One region of the Streptomyces sp. 840.1 genome, then DNA from elsewhere that is predicted to be linked to it. Evidence: riboswitches for the same ligand, from Rfam matches in the RefSeq annotation. Region 1 holds a riboswitch; each other region holds the start of a gene.
What was found. A riboswitch is a leader RNA that binds a small molecule or an ion and turns the genes downstream of it on or off. The one in region 1 is predicted to bind cyclic di-AMP.
Positions count from the first base shown of each region.

Region 2: another riboswitch for cyclic di-AMP. It lies ahead of EDD93_RS30245 (LysM peptidoglycan-binding domain-containing protein); the one in region 1 lies ahead of EDD93_RS14885 (transglycosylase family protein).
Region 3: another riboswitch for cyclic di-AMP. It lies ahead of EDD93_RS29590 (C40 family peptidase); the one in region 1 lies ahead of EDD93_RS14885 (transglycosylase family protein).
Region 4: another riboswitch for cyclic di-AMP. It lies ahead of EDD93_RS05500 (NlpC/P60 family protein); the one in region 1 lies ahead of EDD93_RS14885 (transglycosylase family protein).

Region 1 covers NZ_RJUU01000001.1:3,251,606-3,255,787, forward strand. The annotation lists gene EDD93_RS14875 (cytochrome P450) at 1-300, shown strand, start outside; gene EDD93_RS14880 (transglycosylase family protein) at 406-1,392, shown strand; cyclic di-AMP (ydaO/yuaA leader) riboswitch at 1,763-1,934, shown strand; gene EDD93_RS14885 (transglycosylase family protein) at 1,939-2,703, shown strand; gene eno (phosphopyruvate hydratase) at 3,012-4,182, shown strand, end outside.
Region 2 covers NZ_RJUU01000002.1:908,945-913,126, forward strand. The annotation lists gene EDD93_RS30235 (DUF998 domain-containing protein) at 1-500, shown strand, start outside; gene EDD93_RS30240 (FABP family protein) at 641-1,201, shown strand; cyclic di-AMP (ydaO/yuaA leader) riboswitch at 1,922-2,107, shown strand; gene EDD93_RS30245 (LysM peptidoglycan-binding domain-containing protein) at 2,113-3,030, shown strand; gene EDD93_RS30250 (FG-GAP repeat protein) at 3,226-4,182, shown strand, end outside.
Region 3 covers NZ_RJUU01000002.1:716,988-721,169, forward strand. The annotation lists gene EDD93_RS29575 (ATP-binding protein) at 1-174, shown strand, start outside; gene EDD93_RS29580 (LysR family transcriptional regulator) at 200-1,144, opposite strand; gene EDD93_RS29585 (LysE family translocator) at 1,217-1,879, shown strand; gene EDD93_RS29590 (C40 family peptidase) at 1,914-2,387, opposite strand; cyclic di-AMP (ydaO/yuaA leader) riboswitch at 2,391-2,587, opposite strand; gene EDD93_RS29595 (hypothetical protein) at 2,893-3,201, opposite strand; gene EDD93_RS29600 (ATP-dependent Clp protease proteolytic subunit) at 3,209-3,844, opposite strand; gene EDD93_RS29605 (LuxR family transcriptional regulator) at 4,139-4,182, opposite strand, start outside.
Region 4 covers NZ_RJUU01000001.1:1,221,908-1,226,089, reverse strand. The annotation lists gene EDD93_RS05510 (carboxylesterase/lipase family protein) at 1-342, opposite strand, end outside; gene EDD93_RS05505 (TetR/AcrR family transcriptional regulator) at 461-1,234, shown strand; gene EDD93_RS05500 (NlpC/P60 family protein) at 1,304-2,497, opposite strand; cyclic di-AMP (ydaO/yuaA leader) riboswitch at 2,496-2,658, opposite strand; gene pcrA (DNA helicase PcrA) at 2,914-4,182, shown strand, end outside.

The DNA.
Region 1 (4,182 bases):
GCCGACCGGGACCCGGAGCGCTTCGACGGCCCGGACACGCTCGACCTCTCACGGCGTGACAATCAGCACCTCGGCTACGGACACGGCATCCATTACTGCCTGGGAGCACCGCTCGCCCGGCTGGAGGGACAGGCCGCGCTGGCCACGCTGTTGAAACGCCTTCCGGACCTGCGACTTGCGGGGGAAGCTGCCGATTTGCGCTGGCGTGGCGGGCTCATCATGCGTGGACTGCGCACGCTCCCGGTGGAGTTCACCCCCGGGGCCGTCGCCGGTGAAGGTGACACTCTGTCAACATTGTGACTTTCGCGTGATCTCCGCTGCATCGACTTGTGACACACGTTCGAGTCCCGCTAGGTTCACCGTTCGACTCACCAGTCACTTGTCAGTCACACGGAAGGCATTCCCATGGGCTCCGCGAACGGCAGACACCGTCGCCCTCGGCAGGCACCCGCGATCATCGTCGCCGCAGGCGTGACCGGATCGGCCATCGCCATCCCGCTGCTCGGTGCGGCAGGTGCGCACGCCGCCGACGCCTCGACCTGGGACCGGGTCGCGGAGTGCGAGAGCGGCGGCATGTGGAGTGCCGACCTCGGCAACGGTTTCTACGGCGGCCTGCAGTTCTCGCAGGAGGTCTGGAAGTCCTACGGCGGCGATGCGTACGCCCCGCGCGCGGACCTCGCCAGCCGCTCGCAGCAGATCGCCGTGGCGGAGAAGGTGCTGGACGACCAGGGGCCGAAGGCGTGGCCCAGCTGCGCCGTCCTCTCCGGCCTCGCCGCGGACGGATCCATGCCGGGCGTCGACCCGGGCGTCGATCCGGCCGCCACCCCGGCCGCCGACCCGTCAAAGAGCGCGGACCCGTCCGCGAGTGCCGACCCGTCGAAGAGTGCTGACCCGTCGAAGAGCGCCGACCCGTCGGACGACGCGGCCGAGGACAGGACGAAGGCCCCGTCGGACGACACCACGGCCGACCCGGCCGGCAGCAAGGACCGCAAGCCGGACGCCTCGGCCTCCCCGGACGCCACGCCTCCGGCTTCCGGCTCCTCCGGCTCCTCCGGCGCGACCGGCCCCGCAGACGGCCGGGACGAGGCCTCCCCGGACGCCGAGGCGGGCGGCAAGCACCGCGGCGCCCCGGCCCCGGAGCGGACCGGCGACGGGCGGGACTCGGGGCGGCACGCCTCGCGCGGCGAGGGTGCCGGGCGCGCCGAGGGTGCGCCTGCCGCCGACGGCACCTACACCGTCCGGCCCGGCGACAACCTCTGGGCGATCGCCGACGCGCAGGAGCTGCCCGGCGGCTGGACCGGGCTGTACGAGGCCAACAAGGCGGCCGTCGGCTCCGACCCGGACCTCATCCTGCCCGGTCAGCACCTCGACCTCGGCGTGAAGACCGGCTGAAAGCGGCTGGGGGCGACCGGCTGAGGCCCAGTCAGGGCCGCCCTGGGAGCCGTCGCGGAAACGACCGTGGGAACGGTCTGATCAACAGCTGAAAACACCTCGGATCCGGGGTACTTAAGAGGCCTATGTCCCACTTTGAACTAAGTGAGACATGGGTCTCTTTGCGTGAACTGGCGCGTCTTGTCCGTGAGCTCCCTCCGCATCCGTTCCGACCTGCGCAAACAGGCGTTTATCCGATGCAAGGAAGGGCTGTTTATCCGGTATGTCCTTCTTTGAATGTAGGGGTTGCGTGTGTTTACGGTCAGAACCGCTCGCACCGCGGGCCCCGTCGACCGTCACGCCGAATCCTGCCGTCGGTCGAAGGGAACAGACGCGTAAAGCGCCGTAGGCAGGAGCGGGGGACCCAGGTAAGTGCCGGGCCCGATCGTCGCAGGACGGATCAGGACCGGCTTGGGGTTAAGTCGTGCGCTAGGACGCGCGACCGGGCAACTCACTTGGCCCGAACCCGACAGCTCACCTCGCAGGCGTCGGTGAGGAGAAGTCTCGATGCTGCTTAACAGCAAGGGCAACAAGCACCGCCGCCCGTCCAAGGCCGTCCGTATCGCCACCCTCGCCGGTGTGACCGGTGCCGCCATCGCCGTGCCCCTGATGGGTGCCACCGGCGCCTCCGCCGCCTCCGTCTCCACGTGGGACGCGGTCGCCCAGTGCGAGTCCGGCGGCAACTGGTCCATCAACACCGGCAACGGCTACTACGGCGGTCTGCAGTTCTCGCAGTCCAGCTGGGCCGCCGCCGGCGGTACGCAGTACGCGGCCCGCGCCGACCTCGCCAGCAAGTCCCAGCAGATCGCCGTGGCCGAGAAGCTCCTCGACATGCAGGGACCGGGCGCCTGGTCCTGCGCCGGTGCCGGCAACCTGAGCAACGACGGTGTGGACCCGGGCGTCGACACCGGCTCCGCCGCCCCCAAGCAGGAGTCCGCCCCCAAGCAGGAGTCCGCTCCCAAGCAGGAGTCCGCCCCGGCCCAGCAGGCCGAGCCGAAGAAGGCCGAGCGCACCGAGGCCCCGGCCACCAACCGCTCGGAGCGCTCGACCGCCCCCAAGGCCGAGCAGAAGAAGACCGTGACCACCCCGACCGGCGAGAAGGTCAAGAAGGGTGACGGCGAGTACAAGGTCGTCACCGGCGACTCGCTGAGCAAGATCGCGGCCGACCACGACGTCAAGGGCGGCTGGGAGCAGCTGTTCAAGCTGAACAAGGACATCGTCAAGGACGCCGACATGATCTTCCCGGGTCAGCAGCTGCACCTGGTGAAGTAGTTCGGCACTCTCCTCGCCGATCGCCCGGCCCGGCCCGCGTCTTCCCCTCCACGCGTGCCGGGCCGGGGTCCGTCGGTCGCCGGTCCGCGGGCTCGGCGGCCCGGGAATCTCCGGGCCGATTGTTCAACTGTTGTAGTTACTGGTCAGTAAATTTCTGGCTGTTCGCCCCGCTATGACCGCTCTTGGGTCCTTTTTCGTCCCAGGGGACGGGCGGGCGGCCGACTGAGACGGCCGGGCCGGTTAGGCTCTTGTCGCAAGGCCAAAGTGACCCTGCACAACCAGCGTCATATCCCAGAAGGAGATGCCTCGTGCCGTCCATCGACGTCGTCGTAGCCCGGGAAATCCTCGACTCCCGGGGCAACCCCACGGTCGAGGTCGAGGTTGGCCTCGACGACGGCAGCACGGGTCGTGCTGCCGTTCCGTCCGGAGCCTCCACCGGTGCGTTCGAGGCCATTGAGCTTCGCGACGGTGACCCCAACCGCTACCACGGGAAGGGCGTCGAGAAGGCGGTCCTCGCCGTGATCGAGCAGATCGGCCCGGAGCTCGTCGGCTACGACGCGACCGAGCAGCGGCTGATCGACCAGGCCATGTTCGACCTGGACGCCACCGAGAACAAGGGCTCGCTCGGCGCCAACGCCATCCTCGGCGTCTCGCTCGCCGTCGCCCACGCCGCGTCCGAGGCCTCGGACCTGCCGCTGTTCCGCTACCTCGGTGGCCCGAACGCGCACCTGCTGCCCGTCCCGATGATGAACATCCTCAACGGTGGGTCGCACGCCGACTCCAACGTGGACATCCAGGAGTTCATGATCGCCCCGATCGGCGCGGAGTCCTTCTCCGAGGCCCTGCGCTGGGGCGCCGAGGTCTACCACACCCTGAAGAAGGTCCTGAAGACCAAGGGCCTGTCCACCGGACTCGGTGACGAGGGCGGCTTCGCGCCGAACCTGGAGTCCAACCGCGCCGCGCTCGACCTCATCGTCGAGGCGATCAAGGAAGCCGGTTACGCCCCCGGCAAGGACATCGCGCTCGCGCTCGACGTCGCCGCGTCCGAGTTCTACAAGGACGGCACGTACGAGTTCGAGGGCAAGTCCCGCTCGGCCGCCGAGATGACCGAGTACTACGAGGAGCTCGTCTCCGCGTACCCGCTGGTCTCCATCGAGGACCCGCTGTACGAGGACGACTGGGCCGGCTGGAAGGTCATCACCGACAAGATCGGCGCCAAGGTGCAGATCGTCGGCGACGACCTCTTCGTCACCAACCCGGAGCGCCTGGCCCGGGGCATCGAGGAGGGCTCGGCCAACGCCCTGCTCGTCAAGGTCAACCAGATCGGTTCGCTGACCGAGACCCTGGACGCCGTCGAGCTGGCCCAGCGCAACGGCTTCAAGTGCATGATGTCCCACCGCTCCGGCGAGACCGAGGACGTCACCATCGCCGACCTCGCGGTCGCCGTGAACTGCGGCCAGATCAAGACCGGCGCCCCGG
Region 2 (4,182 bases), on a different contig from region 1:
TCAGCTCGCTCACCCTCGGCCCTGCCGGGTGGGCACAGACCGTCAACTTCCTCTTCGCGGGCGGGCTGTCGCTGGCCTTCGCTGTGGCTCTGTGGCGTGTCGGGCCCTTCGAGTGGGGCGCCCTGCTGGTCGGCGCGTGGGCGGTCGGTCTGCTGGGAGCAGGCGCCTTCCGGACGGATCCGGTGAGCGGCTACCCGCCCGGCACGCCTGATCGGCTCCGGCGTCACACCCGCGCGGGGGCTCTGCATGACCTGTTCTCCTCCATCGGCTTCCTGGCCCTCGCTGCCGCCTGCTTCGTATACGCCCCGTCCGGCCCGCCCGGCTGGGCCGTCTGCTCGATCGCCTGCGGTGTCCTCTTCGTGGCGACGATGGCCCTGGCCAGTGCCGCGTTCGATCAGCGGCAACGCTGGGTCGACATCGGCGGACTGCTTCAGCGCATCTCGCTGACCATCGGCTGGGCCTGGCAGCTACTGCTCGCCGTGCGCATCCTGAACACCTGAGCAGGCGGGCAAATCCAGGCAGCGGGAGGCCGCGTGTCACGCGAGCCGGAGATCATTCACGGGACAGCCCTTAGGCTGCCAACCGTCGCCGTCGCCTTCGCGCGGCGCCCGTCCCCGTCACCGATCCAGGAGCGCGCAAGATGTCCGACCCCGCCCGGCAGTACCCGTACCCCGACGCGTTCCGGCCGGACGACGCGCCTGCTCCGCACGCGCTGCTCGCACCACTGACCGGGTTCCTGGGCACCTGGACCGGGCAGGGCCGCGGTGAATACCCGACGCTCGCCCAGGAGTTCCGGTACGCGCAGGAGGTGACGTTCAGTCATGACGGGCGCCCCTTCCTCCACTACGAGGCGCGCGCCTGGCTGCTCGACGCGGACGACGCCCCGCTGCGGCCCTCGGCGCGGGAGAGCGGCTGGTGGCGGATGCAGCCGGACGGGCGTGTGGAGGCGCTGATCACTCAGCCCACCGGTGTCGCGGAGATCCTGACGGGCAGTGCTGCGGACGGCGTGGCCGACCTGGCCACCCATCGGGTCGCCCTCGCGCCCACCGCCAAGGAGGTCAGCGCCACACGCCGCCGTTACACGCTGACGGCCGACGGCACGCTCGAATTCGTCCACGACCTCGCGGCTGTCGGCCAGCCGCTCCAGCACCACCTTTCCGCGCTTCTGCGACGCGAGGGGAGCCGGAACCTCTCGCTTTGACCGGGTCGGATCTGCCGTCTGCCGTCTGCCGTCTGCCGTTCGCCGTCGTGTGGGGCGGCGGTCGCCCGTCATCGTCCCGGCCGGCCGTGCCCGCGCTCATGCGCTGGACGGCACGTTCCGCAGCCGGGCCGCGAACGCCCGCGGATGCGTGGTGTTGCCGTTGACGGTGCGGCCGGGTCGGGCGCCACGACCAGCGCGAGCTGCCCCGGGGTTGCCGAGCGCGGCGGGCCGGAGCCGCGGACCTCGTAGTGGAGCGTGGCGCCGTCGGTGTCGAGGAAATCAGGTTCTCCCGGTCGCAGTGGCGGGCGGCGCCCGGAGCGTCGGCCGATGCCCCACACCGTAGTGCATCTATTTAGATGCATCTGTGGAGATGGATTAGAGGCGACGCCGAGCCGGGGTGGCGGGTCGTCACCTCCAGTGAAATGTCCTGATTGAGTGATTAATCGGAATCGTCGTTAATCGCCCACCGAAGACGCTTTTCTGTGGCTCAAAGGGTATGGAGATTGAGCAAATCACCCTTTTCGGGCGCAGTGGTCAGCATCACCTTCCCGGCCCGTGACGCGGTGCGTCCGGCTTCGGTTCCCTGTCGTGCCAAGAAAGTTGACTTGGCTTCGGGGATCTGATTCTGAGCATTTCCTTGAATTGATCTTGCGAATCAATTGCGATCAAGAATTCAGGGCTTGTTCCGCCCGACGCTTTTCGCTTACGGTCACCGTCAATCCGGATGGAACGCCGAATCCTGCCGCCGTCCGGGAACCCGACCACTCACGTACGGCAGGAGCGGGGGACCCAGGTTTGCCGCCGGTCCGGTATCCGGAGCGGCTAGGGGTTAAGTCGCCATCACGTGCGGCCGGACATCTCCAGTCCGAACCCGACAGCTCACCTCGCAGGCGGCGGAGAGGAAATGCGCCATGCCCATCATGGGTAACCACCGTCGTTCCAAGTCCACCTCCCTGACCCGCGGTTTCATCGCCGTGAGCACGGGCGGAGTCGTTCTCGCGCTCCCCCTGATCATGTCCGGGTCCGCTTCTGCCGCACCGGCGCACCCGGTCGTCGCAGAAAAGTCGGCGACCTCGACCGCCTTTGCTGCCAAGGGAATTGCTGCCCACAAGGCCGAGTCCGCCACCTATTCCGTGGTCTCCGGTGATTCGCTTTCCAAGATCGCCCGGGGTCATTCCCTCAGCGGTGGCTGGGAGCGGCTCTACCAGGACAACCGGAGTGTGGTCGGCGGAAACCCCGATCTGATTCACCCGGGCCTCAAGCTGACCATTGGCGCCAAGTCCGCAGCCGCCCCGCACAAGGCCGCGCCGACCGCCGATTCGAAGGCAAAGGCCGCGTCCGAGGCAAAGTCCGCGGCCGACGCGCAGTCGTCCGACCGGTCCGAGAGTGCCGACCGCGCCGACCGTTCCCAGCGGACGGTCACGCCTGTGGCGGAGAAGACCGCCGCCACCGAGACCGTCGCCACCGAGACCGCGGCCACCACTCCCGCACAGGGCGCGACCGCGTACACCGACGACCTCGACGGCTGGATCAAGGAGTCGCTGGCCGTGATGGCCCAGCACGGCATCCCCGGCAGCTACGACAGCATCCACCGCAACATCATCCGCGAGTCCTCCGGCAACCCGCAGATCGTCAACAACTGGGACTCGAACGCGGTCGCCGGCACGCCCTCCAAGGGCCTGCTCCAGGTGATCCAGCCCACCTTCGAGGCCTACCACGTGGCCGGTACGTCGATGGACATCCTCGACCCGGTCGCCAACATCACCGCCGCGTGCAACTACGCCGCGGCCACCTACGGCTCGATCGACAACGTCTTCGGCGCCTACTGACATACCCCGGCCCCCACCTTCGGGAGGAGCCGGGCGCAGGGGTGGGAGGGAGCCACGTGGCTCCCTCCCACCCCTTTCGCGTGCCGTACAACCCTTGCGGCCCACAGGCGGTCGAACGGGACGCGGGGAAGGCAACGGGCCCTTCCCCGCGTCCCCCCGGACTCGCCCGGTCATCCTTGAACCGAGGAGCCGCTCGTGCGCACCAACCGCTCGGCCGCCGTTGTCGCGGCCGCCTGTCTCCTGACGGCGGTGGCCGGCATCGCTGCCCCCGCCGCCCACGCCGGTACTCCCGGCGGAACGCACGCGAACGACCGCAACAGCGATTTCGACGGCGACGGCTACGACGACGTGCTCACCGGCGCGCCGGGCGGCACCGTCGGCGGGAAGAAGGGCGCGGGGTACGTCACCGTGCAGTACGGCTCGCCCACCGGCACCGGAACGGCCCGCGCGGCCGTCCTCAGCCAGAACACCGCCGGTGTACCGGGGGCCGCCGAGGCGGGCGACGGCTTCGGCCGGGCCCTCGCCACCGGCGACCTCGACGGGGACGGCTACGACGACGCGGTCGTCGGCGTACCCGGTGAGGACGTCGAGCCGGTGACCGACGCGGGCGGCGCCGTCGTGCTGTGGGGCTCCGCGAAGGGGCTCACGGGCGCGGCGGGCGACTGGCTGCAGGCCGACGCTCCCACGGCCGGTGCCAGGTTCGCCGGCGCCCTCGCGGCGGCCCACTTCAGCCCCGACATCCCCGGCGACCAGCTCGCCGTGACCGACCACGACGACCTCACGCTCTACCAGTACGACGCGGCCGCGCGCCGGGCATCCGCACCCCCGCCGCCCCTCTCCCACCAGCGGCTCCCCGGCACGCCGGGCCGCCCGATCCTGCCGGGGGCGATGACCACCGGCGACTACGACGGCAACGGCCTCGCCGACCTCGTCGTCTCCGGAGTCACCGGGGGCGACGAACCGGGGTACGGCTGGTCCGCGCTCTTCCTGGCCGAGGTCCAGGGCCTGCGCTACGACCGGGACCTGCGTGGCGGCCCGGCCGTCGCGTCCGGTGACATCAACGGCGACGGCTACGACGACCTGGTCACCGGGGAGCCCAGCAGCCCGGACGACGGCGGCGAATTCGTGAACGGCGGCGTGGTCGGCGTGTAC
Region 3 (4,182 bases), on a different contig from region 1:
CCCCGCTGGCCCCAGCGACTGCCTGCCGCCGTTCAGCAGGACAACGGGCGCGGCATGGTGATCATCCGCTCGCTGGCCAAGGAGTACGGTGGCCGGCTGACCGTCACACCCACCGCCGACGGCGGCAAGACCGTCTGGATCGCGCTCCCCTGGAGCGTCCCCGTCCAGACCTGACCGGCCCGCAGCAGGTCGCCCCGGGTCACTGGGATGCGGCGGCCCGGTTCCCCGGGGGTGCGGCGGCGGCCCGGCCGAACCCGCTCCGCAGCAGGGCCCGAAGGGTCGCCGCCGCCGCGCTCGACCGGTCACCGCGGTGCACCACCGAAATGGTCCGCCGGAACGCCGCCGGCTCCAGCCTCCGCACCGACAACGGCGTCGGGGACATGGCCGCGACCATCTCCGGCACCACCGCGATCCCGATGCCCGCGCTGACCAGTGCGCACACCAGGGCGTAGCCGGGCGACTCGCAGACCACCGCGGGCAGTGCGCCCGCCTCGGCCAGCGCGTTCTCCACCCCGCGCCGAGGCGGATGGGTGGGGGCGCTGCTGATCAGCGGCCGGCCCGCCAGGTCCGTCACCGGGAGCCGCCCGCTGCCATCGGCCAGCACCTGACCGACCGCGGTGATCAGCACCAGCTCCTCGACCAGCAGCGGCTCGGCGCTGAGCCCCGAGGGGAGCGGCGCCGTGGCGGCCGGTTCGTACGCGTGCGTCAGCGCGAGGTCGACCTCGCCCCCGGCCACGGCCGCCACCCCGCCCGGCGGCTCGTACTCCGTGACGATCAGCTCCACGTCCGGGTGCGCCCGGCGGAAGGCGCTCAGCACGGGAGGCAGCAGATGGATGCCGGCCGTGGTGAAGGTGCCGACCCGCAGGCGCCCGCCGGAGAGCCCGGCCAGTCGCGCGAGCTCGTGGCGCGCCTGGTCCATCTCGTCCAGGACCCGCCGGGCCCGGCCGGCGAGCAGCTCGCCCGCAGCGGTCAGCCGGGCGCCCCGGTGGTGCCGCACCAGCAGCGCGGCACCGGCCTCCCGCTCCAGCTTGGCGAGCTGCTGGGAGAGCGCGGGGGCGGTGTAGCCGAGGCGGGCGGCGGCCCGGGTGATCGAACCGGCCTCGGCGACCGCCACCAGCGCCGCCAGCCGTGTCGGGTCGTACATTAAGCATTCCTTTTGGCAGACCCACAAGATTGCAAGTACATGCTAAAGGCTGTTCGGGTCCAGGGTGGAGCCATGGATGCCCAGCTGACCGCCTTCCTCGGAGTCGCCGCCGCCATGGTCGCGCTGCCCGGAGCGGATTTCACCGTCGTCGTACGCAACGCTCTGGCCTCACGGTCGGCGGGGGTGGCGACCGCGCTCGGCGTGGCCGGGGGGCTGCTCGTCCACACCGCGCTCGCCGTGGCCGGGCTGGCCGCCGTGCTGGTGGCGGTGCCGGTGCTGTTCCGCACGGTGCAACTCCTGGGCGGGGCGTACGTCCTCTACCTGGGCATCAGCGCGCTGCGCTCGGCCCGGCACCGAAAGGGGCCGACGAACGGCACCGGGACCACGACGGACCACCCCGACGGCATGGCGAGCGCGGAGGCCGCCGTCGGGACCCGGCGCGCACTGCGCCAGGGCTTCCTGACCAACGCGCTGAACCCCAAGGCGCCGGTGCTCTTCCTCAGCCTGCTTCCGCAGTTCGTCCCGGCCGGGGCCGCCCCGCTGCCCAGGACGGTGCTGCTCGCCGCGATCGTCGTGCTGCTGGCCCTGATCTGGTTCCCGGCCGTGGCGCTCCTGGTGGACCGGCTGGGCCGGTGGCTGCGCCGGCCGCGAACCGCCCGCGCGATCGAGGGCGGCAGCGGCGCGGCACTCACCGTGCTGGGGGCGGTGCTGGTGACCGGCACCCTGCTGCACTGACGGGAGACGTCCGTCCGGTGGGGGAGCGGTGGAGTCAGCCGACCCGGCCGTAGTAGACGCTCCTGGTCCAGATCTTCTCCAGCCGCACCACGGCGCCGGTCTTCGGCGAGTGCCAGATCTTGCCGCTGCCCGCGTAGATGCCCACGTGGAAGATGCTGCGGCCCGAATGGAAGAAGACCAGATCGCCGCGTTGCCGCTTCGACGCCGAGATGTGGCGGGTCTTGTTGTACTGCTGCTGGGCCGTGCGCGGGAGCTTCTTGCCCGCCTTCTTGAACGAGTAGAGCGTCAGCCCGGAGCAGTCGAAACGGCTGGGTCCGGTGGCGCCCCACCGGTAGGGCGATCCCTTCTTCGACGCGGCGATGTTGAGCGCCTTCATCGAATGAGTCGCGGCCTGGGCGTCGGTCACGGCGCCGGGGACGAACAGCGTGCCGCCGACGGCGGCGAGCGTCATGATCGAGGCCGTCGTGGCCCGAGCGAGGAGAGACGGGACATGAACCTGCGCAGTCATGCGCAACCCTTCGTCAGCCGCCTGTGAAGGATGACCTGTCGGGTTCGGGCCGGCGAAGTCGCCCGGCCGCACAAGGCGGCTTCACCCCGAGGGACGACCGGAAGTCCGGTCGGCCCGTTGTGCTTGGGTCCTCCACTCCTGCCGATCCACTCCTGTCGACCAGGCATCCGGACAGCGGCAGGACTCGGCGTCCGCCCGGACCGCCCCGCCGCGGTGGCGGGGGCTTGTCGTCCCAGGGATCTTGACTCACCGAACGCCGGATTTCCGAGGTGAAACGGTGATATGTGAGGCTCGTCACGGCTGACCCGTTCGGGTGGACAGGGGGTCTTCTGGGGAGTCGCCGCACTTCTCCAGCCGTTGCGGTACCAGGGGTGGAACGGGAGATTTCACCCATGGTCCACCTCGAAAGCGCAAGTTGACCTGTCCCTCGTGCGAGGTAACACCTACGCCGAACGAGCGAGAGAAATTGATCCACCCGTCGGGCGTGTCGGCGCAGGGGAGTTGATCAACTCGGCGGGTCGGGTGGCACGGTGAGCCGCCCGGCGCGGCGCTCGCCGTCCAGCACCCGTAACGCCCGCGTCAACGTGGCGGAGTGGATCTGCCTCTCGCCCCGCTCGTGCATCAGCGCGAGCGCGTCCCGAAGCGCCACCGCGTGCGAGGCGAGCGCCTGTGCGGCGCGCAAGGCGCCGTAGGTACTGTCCGCGCGGGCCGGGTTGATCCGGCCCAGCTGGTCGACGACCTCCAGATAGCGGTCGATGAACTCGCCCTCCGCGCGGGTCAGGGCGGGCAGCGGCGGGAAATCCGGTGGCTGCATCAGCGGTTCACCTCGTGACGGACGGCAGCGCCGCGGGCCCGCGGTTCTGCACGATGTGGTCGACCAGTCCGTACGCCTTGGCGCCCTCGGCGTCGAGGATGAGATCGCGATCGGTGTCGGCGGTGATCTCCTCGGCGGGGCGGCCGGTGTGACGGGCCAGCATGCCCGTCAGCATCTCGCGCATCCGCAGCAGTTCCCGCGCCTCGATCTCCAGGTCGGACGGCTGTCCCTGCACGGGCTCGGCGAGTTCGGGCTGCTGCACCACGACCCGCGCCCCGGGCAGCGCGTGCCGGCGGCCGGGAGCTCCCGCGGCCAGCAGCACGGCAGCGCCGGCACCCGCCTGGCCGAGGCAGAAGGTCTCCACCTCGCAGGTCAGGTACTCCATCGTGTCGTACACCGCCGTCATCGCCGCGAACGAGCCGCCGGGCGAGTTGATGTAGAGCTGGATGGGCCGGTCGGGTGCGTCGTACTCCAGGTACATGAACTGTGCGACCAGGTCACTGGCCGCGATGTCGTCGACCGGAGTGCCCAGGAAGATGACCCGTTCGGCCAGCAGCTTGGAGTACGGGTCCAGCGTGCGGGTCCCCTGGGACGTGCGCTCGGTGAACTCGGGCAGTACGTGGCGTGCGGCGGGGCGGTACATGGCGAAGACCTCTCCTCCGGGGCGCGCGGGGGCCTGGGAAGGGCGCCGCGCGCGTCCGTAAAAAACGTACAGGACGTACAGAACGTTCTGATGGGAGCATGGCCCAGTGATCCACTGAAGTCCAGTGCCGGAGCCCGTTGTTGCTGTTCGCCCAGCGTGGACATCCCGCGGATCCGCCACGCGGTTCTGATGAAAGGCTGCTCAGCCCCGCTGAAGCCGGGGGAGGGGTGGGGCGGTGAGGGACGACGCTCTCGAATCCCGGCCGCACCCGGGCGAATCAGGCCAGGGCCTGCATCACGGCTTCGTCAGCCGGGTCGACCACGCACACAGGTCCGCCC
Region 4 (4,182 bases), 2.0 Mb from region 1:
CCGGCTGCCGGGTTCGGTCGCGCTCCGCACGCCCGGCCAGGACGCGGCCGGCCGGGGTGAGGCCCAGCGCAGCCGGCCGACCGGCGGGGCGGCGTAGGGGATGCCCTGGAACATCCGGGTGTCCCTGCCGAGGCGGCCCTCGACCGAGCCGGTGTCCGTCCTGACCACGGTGGCGGGCCCGCCACGGCCGTTCCCGGCGCGATGTGCGGCCTGCGTGCTTCCGGCCGCGCCGCTGATCATGGCGGAGCAGAGCAGAACGGTCAGCAGGGCCCGTAAGCGCGGCCGCACCGCGACCTGCGGTCCGCGCTGCCCCGGCGAGGGGGTCCGGCGTAGAGGATTCACAGCAGTTCACTTCCTCGAACAGTTCGTGTGGGGTCCACACTAATATAAAGTGTGAGGCACGCACGAAGTCAATGCCCCTGCGGACGGGGACATTGCGGAGGGGCATGGTGGACGGGACATGGAGATGAGCTCGATGCCGGCGGGTGACGACGATCGGCTGCCGCCCGGCCTCGCCCTGGCATGGGGGCTGCCCGTGAAGACGGGGCGGCTGGGCCGGAAGCCCTCGCAGAGCGTCGAGGGAATCGTCGAGGCGGCTGTCGGGCTGGCCGACGCGGAGGGCTTCGCGGCCCTGTCCATGCCGAACGTCGCGAGGCGGGTGGGGCTCACCGCCAACGCGGTCTACCGGTACGTCAGCTCACGGGACGAACTGCTGGTGCTCGCCGCCGAGGCGGCCTGGGGCCCGGCGCCGGAGCTGGAGACCGGTACGGAGCGGTGGCGGGCCGCGGCCACCACCTGGACCAGGGCGATGATCGAGCGGTGCGACACCCACCCCTGGCTGCCGGACCTGCCCACCCGGGGGGCGCCCGCGACCCCGAACCTGCTGCGCTGGACGGAGGTGCTGCTGGCGGCGCTCACCGGTGCCGGTCTGAGCGCCGCCGAATCACTGGGGTGCGCGCTGCTGCTCGACGGCTACGCGCGGCGCATCGCCAGTGCCCGCCGTGATGTGCGCGACAGCAGCGCGGCCCCGGTCCGGTCCGCCGCCGTGGCGCGGTTCCTGCGCCCGCTCCTGCACGAGCACGGATATCCGATTCTGGCGTCCATGATGTCGCGCGACGAATACGACGACGACATCGGCGACGACGACGTCGACTTCGGCCTGACCCGGATCCTGGACGGAATCGAGGTCCTGATCGCCCGACGGACGGGAGAGCCGCCGCCGACGACGAGCTGACGCCGGGCCGACGGCGAACCGACGGCGGACCCTGATCCGAACGAGAGGCCCTGATCCGGACGGAAGACCCTAGCCGGGGCGCACGCTCCCGTAGATCGGCATGTAGTAGATCGACTCCTCGCGCACGTTGGCCCCCGGCTTCGGCGCGTGGATCATCATGCCGTCGCCCTTGTAGATGCCGACGTGGCTGATGTCGTCGTAGAAGAAGACCAGGTCCCCGGGCTGCAGATCGTCCGTGGCGATCCGGGTGCCGACGTTCACCTGGTCCCAGGTGGTCCGCGGAATGGTGACGCCCGCAGCCTTCCAGGCCGCCTGGGTCAGCCCCGAGCAGTCGTACGAGGACGGGCCGGTCGCCCCCCAGACGTAGGGCTTGCCGAGCTGGGCCCTGGCGAACGCGAGGACCTTCTCGGCCTTCGTCGAGGCGCTGCTGTCCGAACCCGAACCCGAACCCGAACCCGAACCCGAACCGGTGCCGGTGCCCGTGCCCGAGCCCGTTCCGGTGTCCGAGCCGGTGCCGCTTCCCGCCTCCTTGGCCTTGCGGTCGGCCTCGGCCTTCGCGGCGGCCTGCTTCTTCGCCAGCTCCGCCGCCTTGCGCTTGGCCTCGGCCTTCTTCTTCTGCTCCAGCTCGGCCAGCCGCGCCTTCTCCTCGGCGGTCAGCTTCGACAGCAGCGTGCGCGCCTCGGTCAGCTTCGTCTGCACGTTCTGCTTGCTGGTGCGCAGCTTCGTCTGCGTCGCGGTGAGCGTCTCCAGGCTCGTCACCGCCTCGGCACGCTTCTTCGACGCCTCGGCCTGCTTCGTACGGAAGTCCGTGACGGCCTGCTGCTGGTTCGAGGCCATCCGGTCCATGAGATGGGTCTGGTCGAAGAACGACTGCGGGTCGTTGGCCAGGAAGAAGGTGGCGGTCGGCGCGAGCGCCCCGTCGCGGTACTGGGCGGCCGCGTAGTTGCCGAGGGTGCGGCGGGCGTCGTTCAGCTTGTCGGCGCGCTCGGCGATGTCGTCCAGCAGCGTGTCCACCTTGGTGCGCTGCTCGGCGGACGCCTCTTTCGCCTCGTCGTAGTGCTGGGTGGCGGTGCCCGCCTCCCGGTACAGGGCGTCGACCTTCTTCTGGACGTCCTCGATGCCGGGCTTCGGGGCCGGGGCCGCGAGCGCGCTCTGTGTGGACAGCAGGGTCACCGAGGCGAGTGCGGCCGTCGTGAACCCGATGGCGGGGACGCTGCTGCGCACCCGGGGGCGCGGTTTGCGATGCGATGCCAAGGCCGGCATCTCCTTCCGTGGACCGCCTACCGGGTTAGCTGTCGGGTTCGGGCGGAACGGAAGGCTGCCCTACGGTCCTATGGGGGTTTCGGACCGATTCACCCCGGTGCTGCGTGTGGGTCCCCGGTTCCGGACCCCTGGAGGCAGCCCGGATTCGGCGTGGACGCCCGCTCGGCGTGGTTCGCCTCTGGGGGTACGGGCCGTCCGAACGAGCACGCTAGCCAACTCATGGTGCCGCTGTGAAGGTTGATGTTCGATATGCCCGATACGTTTCCGTGACCTTATGGAAGCCGTAAGGTTCGGCCCGGCGCGGCGCGCGAGTTCCCTACGCAGGGTGGACCGGGCATCGCGGTGTGTGGCCCCGGACGGTGTGTTTTCCCATGCGGCTCCGGGGTGTCAGTGCGGCCGCCTAGACTCGGACAGCGATGAGCAGCCTCTTTGACGACAGTTTCCTGGCCGGCCTCCAGCACACGGAGGAAGGGCCCCCGCCGCCCCCCGAGGACTCCGCACCCGAAGCGGTGCCGGAGGACCTCTTCTCAGGCGTGTTCGACGGGCCCCCGCCGCCCCGCGACGCGTACTACCGGGACGGCGCCCACCGCCCGGTCATCGATGCCGCCGCGCTGCTCGACGGGCTGAACACCGAGCAGTGTGCCGCCGTCGTGCACGCGGGCTCCCCGCTGCTCATCGTCGCCGGGGCCGGTTCCGGCAAGACCCGGGTGCTGACCCACCGCATCGCCCACCTGCTGGCCGAGCGCGGCGTGCACCCCGGCCAGATCCTGGCGATCACCTTCACCAACAAGGCCGCGGGCGAGATGAAGGAGCGCGTCGAGCAGCTCGTCGGCCCCCGCGCCAACGCCATGTGGGTCATGACCTTCCACAGCGCGTGCGTACGGATCCTGCGCCGCGAGTCGAAGAAGCTCGGCTTCACCTCCTCGTTCTCGATCTACGACGCCGCGGACTCCAAGCGGCTGATGGCCCTGGTCTGCCGCGATCTCGACCTCGACCCGAAGCGCTTCCCGCCGAAGTCGTTCACGGCGAAGGTGTCGAACCTGAAGAACGAGCTGATAGACGAGGAGACCTTCGCCGGCCAGGCGACGGACGGTTTCGAGAAGACCCTCGCCCAGGCCTACGCGATGTACCAGTCCCGGCTGCGCGAGGCCAACGCGCTGGACTTCGACGACATCATCATGACGACGGTGCACCTGCTCCAGGCCTTCCCCGACGTCGCCGAGCACTACCGCCGCCGCTTCCGGCACGTCCTGGTCGACGAGTACCAGGACACCAACCACGCCCAGTACACGCTCGTACGGGAGCTGGTCGGACCGGCCGGTGCCGCCGACGCACCCGGCGAGCTGTGCGTCGTGGGTGACGCCGACCAGTCGATCTACGCCTTCCGCGGCGCGACGATCCGCAACATCCTCCAGTTCGAGGAGGACTACCCGGACGCGACCACGATCCTGCTGGAGCAGAACTACCGCTCCACCCAGACGATCCTGTCCGCGGCCAACGCCGTCATCGAGCGCAACGAGAGCCGCCGCCCGAAGAACCTCTGGACCAACGCCGGTTCCGGGACCCGGATCACCGGCTACGTCGCGGACACCGAGCACGACGAGGCGCAGTTCGTCGCGGACGAGATCGACCGGCTGACCGACGCGGGCGACGCCAAGGCCGGTGACGTCGCGATCTTCTACCGG